One region of the Kitasatospora sp. NPDC127060 genome, then DNA from elsewhere that is predicted to be linked to it. Evidence: predicted binding sites of a transcription regulator. Region 1 holds the regulator's gene; the other holds the start of a gene.

The links. The regulator HrcA, encoded in region 1, represses chaperone genes, less so after heat shock. The targets are predictions, from matches to a motif close to TTNGCACTCNGNNNNNCNGAGTGCNAA.
Region 2: a site for HrcA is predicted at 2,283-2,309, ahead of groL (chaperonin GroEL). Genes of this name have one in related genera too.

What each region holds. Positions count from the first base shown of each region.
Region 1 is NZ_JBHXEG010000001.1:146,944-151,228, forward strand. It holds gene ACFWIS_RS00595 (DUF3097 domain-containing protein) at 1-745, opposite strand, end outside; gene ACFWIS_RS00600 (hypothetical protein) at 770-1,354, opposite strand; gene htpX (zinc metalloprotease HtpX) at 1,381-2,301, opposite strand; gene hrcA (heat-inducible transcriptional repressor HrcA) at 2,568-3,602, shown strand; gene dnaJ (molecular chaperone DnaJ) at 3,678-4,285, shown strand, end outside.
Region 2 is NZ_JBHXEG010000041.1:7,739-12,023, reverse strand. It holds gene ACFWIS_RS22315 (hypothetical protein) at 1-342, opposite strand, end outside; gene groL (chaperonin GroEL) at 504-2,126, opposite strand; gene ACFWIS_RS22305 (cold-shock protein) at 2,451-2,654, opposite strand; gene ACFWIS_RS22300 (MoaD/ThiS family protein) at 3,206-3,484, opposite strand; gene thrC (threonine synthase) at 3,512-4,285, opposite strand, start outside.

The sequences.
Region 1 (4,285 bases):
TCGAGAGGATCCGCTTCCAGGCGGCCGGGGTGTCCACCGGCCAGCCGAGGCGGCGGCAGGTGCCCTCCTTCCAGTCCTCGCCGCGCGGGACGGCGGGCCAGACGGGGATACCGACGCTGGACGGCTTCACGGCCTGCCAGATGTCGATGTAGGGGTGTCCGACGACCAGCACGTTCGCGCCGGTGACCTGGGCGGCGATGCGGTGTTCCTTGGTGCCCGGGAGCAGGTGGTCGACCAGGACACCGAGGCGGCGGCCGGGGCCGGGGGCGAAGTCGGCGACGATCGCGGGGAGGTCGTCGATGCCCTGGAGGTACTCGACGACGACACCCTCGATGCGCAGGTCGTCGCCCCAGACCCGCTCCACCAGTTCGGCGTCGTGCCGGCCCTCGACGTAGATCCGGGACTCGCGGGCGACCCGGGCCCGGGCGCCGGGGACGGCGAGGGAGCCGGAGGCGGTGCGGGCGGGGGTGCGGGGGGCGGCCGGGGCGCTCGGGCGGACCAGGGTGACCACCCGGCCCTCCAGCAGGAAGCCGCGCGGCACCATCGGGAAGACCCGGTGCTTGCCGAAGCGGTCCTCCAGGGTGACGGTGAACCCCTCGGCGGTCTTCTCGCAGCGCACCACCGCCCCGCAGTAGCCGGTGGCCGCCTCCTCGACCACCAGGTCCCGCTCGGCGGCCACCTCGGGCGCCGGCTGCTGCTTCTTCCACGGCGGGGTGAGGTCGGGTCCGTACTGGTGGCTGCGCATACCGCCGAGTCTACGGACGGTCCGTCAGAGGCCCGGTGCGCCCCAGACCGGGAACCAGCGGCTGAGGTCCTTCTCCAGCCGCAGGTCGTTCCCCAGCATCGCGTTGACCTGGAGCTCCAGCGGGCTGTTGCGCCGCTCGCCGCCGCCGGGCATCGGGGCGAAGGGGTAGAAGGTGCCGCGCTTGTAGAGGTAGACCAGGGCCAGCGACTGTCCCTCCGCGTTGCGGAAGCCGACCAGCGAGCAGAGCAGCTGCGGCCCGAAGCCGTTCGCCTCCAGCTCACTGTTGACCGCGTGCAGGTCGTTCACCAGTTCCGGCAGCTCCTCGGAGGTGTGCCGGGTGAGCAGCCAGGAGTATCCGTAGCCGTCCTTGGAGGCCTCCACCGGGACGCCGCCGCGCTCGGTGTCGGCGTCCAGCAGGGCCCGGACCTGCTGCTCCACCTGGACGAAGGCCGCGCCCTCGACGGCCGCGAAGCAGACCGAGCCGAGCCCGGTGGGGAGGAACCCGGCCCCGGCTTCCAGGGTCAGCGCGGCGGACGGAACGCCGAACAGCTGGTCCAGGTCGGGCTTGACGGGCTTGGTGCGGCCGAACAGGGCGTCCAGGAATCCCACGGCGGTCCTTCCGGGTCGGAACGGGGTCAGCGGCCGAGCTGCTCGGAGATCTTCGCCAGCTGGCCCAGTCGCTTCTCCAGTGTCGGGTGGGTGGAGAACAGCTGGGAGGCGGTCTCCCTGGCGCTCAGCGCGGGGGCGAAGTAGAAGGCGTTGTAGGGCTGCGACTTGCGCAGGTCCTCGGTCGGGATGGCCGCGATCTGCCCGGTGACCTTGGTGAGGGCCGAGGCCAGGGCGCTGGGCCGGCCGGTGAGCTGGGCGGCGGCCCGGTCGGCGGCCAGTTCGCGGTAGCGGGACAGCAGCCGGGTGAGCAGGAAGCTGATCGCGTAGACGACGATCGACACCAGCGGGATGATCAGCGCCGCGATGGCCGCGTTCTGGTCGTTGCTGTTGCGGTTGCCGCCCATGAACCCGCCGTACATGGCGATCCGGGTCATCGCGCCGGCGAGCACGCCGAGGAAGCCGGCGATGGTCATCACCGCGACGTCCCGGTGGGCGACGTGCGAGAGCTCGTGGGCGAGCACGCCCTCCAGCTCCTCGGGTTCGAGCCGGCGCAGCAGGCCGGTGGTGACGCACACCACGGCGTTCTGCGGGTTGCGGCCGGTGGCGAAGGCGTTCGGCATGTCGTTGTCGGCGACCGCCACGCGGGGCTTGGGCATGTCGGCCAGGGCGCAGAGCCGGTCGATGGTGCCGTGCAGCTGGGGGTACTGCTCCTCGGTCACCTGGTGGGCGCCCATGGCCCGCTCGGTGATCTTGTCGCTGAACCAGAACTGGGCCACGAACAGCCCGCCGGAGATCAGCACGATCAGCGGCCAGGCCCCGCGCAGCAGCGCGATCAGCAGGCCCGTGAAACCGACGTACAGCAGCCCGATCACGAACATCGTCGCGACCATGCGGCCGGTCAGGCCGCGGTCGGGCGCGAAACGGGTGTGCTGGCCCGAGCTCGACATTGCTTGCTCCTCCGTTCGCCGTCGCTTTCGATGCTGCCACCCGGACGGCCCCGGGGCACCACCCGCGCACGCGGAGTGTCGTGCGGCCGTCCGGAACTGCGGGCAGGATCACCCCGGCCGGGCCGTTCCTGCGGTAGGACCCGGGCCGTACACTGGCAGGTACGGTTTTGGCACTCGGGTGTGCAGAGTGCCAGGGTCGGGGCCCTCCTCGGAGCGGCTCGCAGCATCACAGACCGACAACGTGCGAAGACGGAGGTGCGTGCCCCATGGCCGGTGAGGTCCGCCAGCTGGACGACCGCAAGCTCGCCGTGTTGCGCGCGATCGTCCAGGACTACGTCGGGACGGAGGAGCCGGTCGGCTCCAAGGCCCTGGTGGAACGGCACAACCTCGGGGTGTCCCCGGCCACGGTCCGCAACGACATGGCGGCGCTGGAGGAGGAGGGGTACATCCACCAGCCGCACACCAGCGCCGGGCGGATCCCCACCGACAAGGGCTACCGGCTGTTCGTCGACAAGCTCGCCGAGATCAAGCCGATGAGCTCCCCGGAGCGCCGGGCGATCCGGCACTTCCTGGACGGCGCCGTCGACCTGGACGACGTGGTCACCCGCACGGTGCGGCTGCTCGCGCAGCTGACCCGGCAGGTCGCGGTGGTGCAGTACCCCTCGCTCACCCGCTCCACCGTCCGGCACATCGAACTGGTGGCGCTGGCCCCGGCCAAGGTGATGCTGGTGCTGATCACCAACACCGGCCGGGTCGAGCAGCGGATGGTCGACTGCCCGGGCACGGTCGGCGAGACGGTCCTGGCCGATCTGCGCGCGCGGATCAACGCGCGGGCGGCCGGCCAGCGGCTGCCGGACGTCCCGGGGCTGCTGGAGGAACTCCCGGCGGCCTTCGAACAGGTCGACCGGCCGACCGTCAGCACCGTCCTGGCAACGCTGTTCGAAGCGCTCGCCGAACAGAACGAGGAGCGGATCATGCTGGCCGGCACGGCCAACCTGACCCGCTTCGGACACGACTTCCCGCTCACCATCCAGCCGGTGCTGGAGGCACTGGAGGAGCAGGTCGTCCTGCTCCGCCTCCTGGGTGAGACCAACGACGCCGCGATGACGGTCCGGATCGGGCGGGAGAACGCGTACGAAGGGCTGAATTCCACCTCGGTCGTCTCGGTCGGCTACGGTTCGGGCGACGAGAGCGTGGCCAAACTCGGTGTGATCGGTCCGACCCGGATGGACTACCCGGGCACAATGGGGGCGGTGCGAGCGGTGGCACGGTACGTGGGTCAGATCCTGGCCGAGTCGTAGCAAGCAGCCGCCGTCGGAAAACCCGGCGGCGGTGTCCCAGTCGCACTTCTACAGGCGGAACAAGCGGAGCATTTGGTGGCCACGGACTACTACGCGGTACTCGGCGTCCGACGGGATGCGGGGCAGGACGAGATCAAGAAGGCGTTCCGGCGCCTCGCACGCGAACTGCACCCGGACGTCAACCCGGACCCGAAGACGCAGGAGCGGTTCAAGGAGATCAACGCCGCCTACGAGGTGCTCTCCGACCCGCAGAAGCGCCAGGTCTACGACCTCGGCGGCGACCCGCTGTCGCCCGGCGGCGGTGGCGCGGGCGGTTTCGGCGCCGGCGCGGCGGGCTTCGGCTTCTCCGACATCATGGACGCCTTCTTCGGCGCCGCGGCCGGCCAGCGCGGCCCGCGCTCGCGCACCCGCCGCGGCCAGGACGCCATGATCCGGCTGGAGATCACCCTGGAGGAGGCCGCCTTCGGCACCACCAAGGAACTCCAGGTCGACACCGCCGTCACCTGCACCACCTGCAGCGGCGAGGGCGCGGCCCCCGGCACCTCCGCGCAGACCTGCGACATGTGCCGCGGCAAGGGCGAGGTCTCCCAGGTGACCCGTTCCTTCCTGGGCCAGGTCATGACCTCCCGCCCGTGCCCGCAGTGCCAGGGCTTCGGCACCGTCGTGCCGACCCCGTGCCCCGA
Region 2 (4,285 bases), on a different contig from region 1:
CACCGGCGCCACCACCGCGCCCTGCTTGCCGCACACCCAGTGCGGCTCCGGCCCCAGCTCGGGCTCCACGCCCAGCGCGTGCGGGTCCCCGTCGGCCGCGCAGGCGGTGCACAGCGGCCACCGCCCGTACGCCTCCAGCAGCGCGTCCTGGACGTCCTGGGCGACCAGCCCGAGCACGTACTCGGTGCCGTCCGGCCACTGCTCCAGCCACCAGCGGCGGTGGGTGACGGCCTGCTCCACCAGCGAGACGACGGCGGCGTCCGCCACGTCCCGCGCGGTGAGGTCGGCCAGGATCAGCGCCCGGGCGTTGTGCAGGGCGGTCTCGATGTCGTCGGAAGCCATCCGTCCATTCTCCGTGGAAACGCCGGAACGCCGAAACGCGGGAACACCGGAAGGGCGGAACACCGGAAGGGCGGAACGCCGAAACGCCGCGTGGGCGGCCCCCCGAAGGGAGCCGCCCACGCGGACGAGGATCAGCCGATCCGATCGGAATCCGATCAGGATCAGAAGTCCATGTCACCGCCCGGCATGCCGCCGCCGGCGGCCGCGGCGGCCTTCTCCGGCTTGTCGGCGATGACGGCCTCGGTGGTGAGGAACAGCGCCGCGATGGAGGCGGCGTTCTGCAGCGCGGAGCGGGTGACCTTGGCCGGGTCGATGATGCCCTCGGCGATCAGGTCGACGTACTCGTTGGTGGCGGCGTTCAGGCCGTGACCGGCGGGGAGGTTGCGCACCTTCTCCACCACGACGCCACCCTCCAGGCCGGCGTTGGTCGCGATCTGCTTGATCGGGGCCTCCAGCGCGACCTTGACGATGTTGGCACCGGTGGCCTCGTCGCCTTCCAGCTCCAGCTTGTCGAACGCGACACCGGCCTGCAGCAGGGCGACGCCACCACCGGCGACGATGCCCTCCTCGACGGCGGCCTTGGCGTTGCGGACGGCGTCCTCGATGCGGTGCTTGCGCTCCTTGAGCTCCACCTCGGTGGCCGCGCCGGCCTTGATGACGGCCACGCCGCCGGCCAGCTTGGCGAGGCGCTCCTGGAGCTTCTCGCGGTCGTAGTCCGAGTCGCTGTTCTCGATCTCGGCGCGGATCTGGTTCACGCGGCCCGCGACCTGCTCGCTGTCACCGGCACCGTCGACGATCGTGGTCTCGTCCTTGGTGATGACGACCTTGCGGGCGCCACCCAGGAGGTCCAGACCGGCGTTCTCCAGCTTGAGGCCGACCTCCTCGGAGATCACGGTGCCGCCGGTGAGGACGGCGATGTCGCCGAGCATGGCCTTGCGACGGTCGCCGAAGCCCGGGGCCTTGACGGCGACGGACTTGAAGACGCCCTTGATCTTGTTGACGATCAGGGTCGACAGGGCCTCGCCCTCGACGTCCTCGGCGATGATGACGAGCGGCTTGCCGCTCTGCATGACCTTCTCCAGCAGCGGGAGCAGGTCCTTGATGCCGCCGATCTTGGAGTTGGCGATGAGGATGTACGGGTCCTCGAAGGTCGCCTCCATCCGCTCCAGGTCGGTGGCGAAGTAGGCGGAGATGTAGCCCTTGTCGAAGCGCATGCCCTCGGTGAGCTCGAGCTCCAGACCGAAGGTGTTGCTCTCCTCGACGGTGATGACGCCTTCCTTGCCGACCTTGTCCATCGCCTCGGCGATGAGCTCGCCGATCTGGGTGTCGGCGGCGGAGATGGAGGCGGTGGAGGCGATCTGCTCCTTGGTCTCCACGTCGGTGGCCTGGGCCAGCAGCTGGTCCGAGACGGCCGCGACGGCCTTCTCGATGCCGCGCTTCAGGGCCATCGGGTTGGCGCCGGCGGCGACGTTGCGCAGACCCTCGCGAACCAGGGCCTGGGCGAGCACGGTGGCGGTGGTGGTGCCGTCACCCGCGACGTCGTCGGTCTTCTTGGCGACCTCCTTGACGAGCTCCGCGCCGATCTTCTCGTAGGGGTCCTCGAGCTCGATCTCCTTGGCGATGGAGACACCGTCGTTGGTGATCGTGGGGGCGCCCCACTTCTTCTCCAGCACGACGTTGCGACCCTTGGGGCCGAGCGTGACCTTCACCGCGTCGGCGAGCTGGTTCATGCCACGCTCAAGGCCGCGGCGAGCTTCCTCATCAAAGGCGATGATCTTGGCCATCAGAAGTGGTCCTCCGGGACACGGTCGACTGCTCGGACCAAGGGGTGCCCGCGACGGACGGCCCTGGTGTGCGGAGGTCCATTCCCCTACCGCCCCCGGGGGCCTCACCGACCCGGTCCGCTGTCACTCTCACACTGTGAGTGCTAACGCCAATGATTAGCACTCCGGGTGGTCGAGTGCAAGCCCAATCCACAACCCGCGAGCCGCCGTCCGGGCCGGCGCGGGTACGCGAACGGGCCCGTACGACGCGTGTCGTACGGGCCCGTCGAGAAGCAGGAGGTCCACCAGTCGTGGGCCGTGCCGAGCTCCTGGAGTCGGAAGGGGTCAGACCGCCGCGCGGACCATGTCCGCCTGCGGGCCCTTCTGTCCCTGGGAGATCTCGAACTCGACCCGCTGGCCCTCCTCGAGGGTGCGGTAGCCGTCCATCTGGATCGCGCTGTAGTGGACGAAGACGTCCGCACCACCGTCGACCGCGATGAAGCCGTAGCCCTTCTCCGCGTTGAACCACTTGACGGTGCCCTGAGCCATTCCGAACTCCCCTAGTGCTGTGCTGGCCCTTCACGGGCCCGCAGGTCGCGGGCCCGGGTCTGGTTTTGAAGGCCGGCCCGGGGAACCCCCCCTGAGCGCAGCCGTGCACGCCGCAACCCTCCGCACGGGGGCGCCGGACGGCTTCCGTGAGCGGGTGATTACGTCGACCGCCGCTGAATGTATCCGGATCGACGCCCTCTGCAACAGGGTCAACCGCCGGGAATTCCGCAGCCCTGCCAAGAGACAAGAGCGAACAAACCGGGAGGAAATCGGCATTGCACGCCGGACATAGCGGACGAATTACTCAAATGCCTGCAGGAATTCTGACATCTGCCTGACATGTTTCCCGACCCGGCGCCCAGGCCGGTCTCAGCGGCCGGACGACCTCCGGCGACGCACCCCGTCCGCCGGGAGCGGAGCCCTGTTCCCAGCAGAGCCACACTCTACTCCGACTCGACCCGGAATATTCCCGCCGAAATACGCGCGACCGCCCGCACATACGGGGAATCGAATTCCGTACGTGCGGGCGGCGCGGAAAAGAGCGGGGCGGCTCAGCAGCCGCCGGCCACCGCCGGAATGATCGAGACGCCGGCACCGTCCTTGATCTCGGTCGCCAGGCCCTCGGCGAAGCGCACGTCGTCGTCGTTCACGTACACGTTGACGAAACGGCGCAGCTTGCCGGTGTCGTCCAGGATCCGGGCCGAGATGCCGGCGTGGTTGCGCTCCAGGTCGGCGATGACCTCGGCCAGGGTGGCCCCCTCCGCGGTGACCTCGGCCGCGCCGCCGGTGTAGGTGCGCAGGATGGTGGGGATGCGGACGTTGGCGCTCATGACTCTCCTTGCGGGGTGGGGGGCGGTTCAGGCGGACGCGAGGCCGGCGGCGCGGAAGGCGTCCAGGCTCGGGCGGATCACGGCGGTCATCCCGGCCTCGGAGACGGCGTCCAGCGTCTTCAGGCCGTCGCCGGTGTTGATCGCGACGGTCTCCTTGGCCGGATCCAGCTGACCGGTCTCGACCAGCTTCTTCAGCACGCCGACGGTCACCCCGCCCGCGGTCTCGGCGAAGATCCCCTCGGTGCGGGCCAGCAGCCGGATCGCCGCCACCACCTCCGCGTCCGTGACGTCCTCGACCGCACCGCCGGTGCGGCGGGCGATGTCCAGCACGTACGGGCCGTCAGCCGGGTTGCCGATCGCCAGCGACTTGGCGATGGTGTCCGGCTTCACCGGCTTGATCACGTCCCGCCCGGCCTTGAAGGCCGCCGACACCGGCGAGCAGCCCTCCGCCTGGGCGCCGAAGATCCGGTACGGCCGGTCCTCGACCAGGCCCAGCTTGATCAGCTCCTGCAGCCCCTTGTCGATCTTCGTCAGCTGGGAGCCCGAGGCGATCGGGATGACGATCTGCTCCGGCAGCCGCCAGCCGAGCTGCTCGCAGATCTCGTACGCCAGCGTCTTGGAGCCCTCGCCGTAGTACGGCCGCAGATTGACGTTCACGAAGCCCCAGCCCTCGCCGGCCTGGTCCCCGATCAGCTCCGAGCAGAAGCGGTTCACGTCGTCGTAGTTGCCCTCGATGCCGACCAGCTCGCCGCCGTACACCCCGGCCATCACGACCTTGCCCTGCTCCAGGTCGTGCGGGAT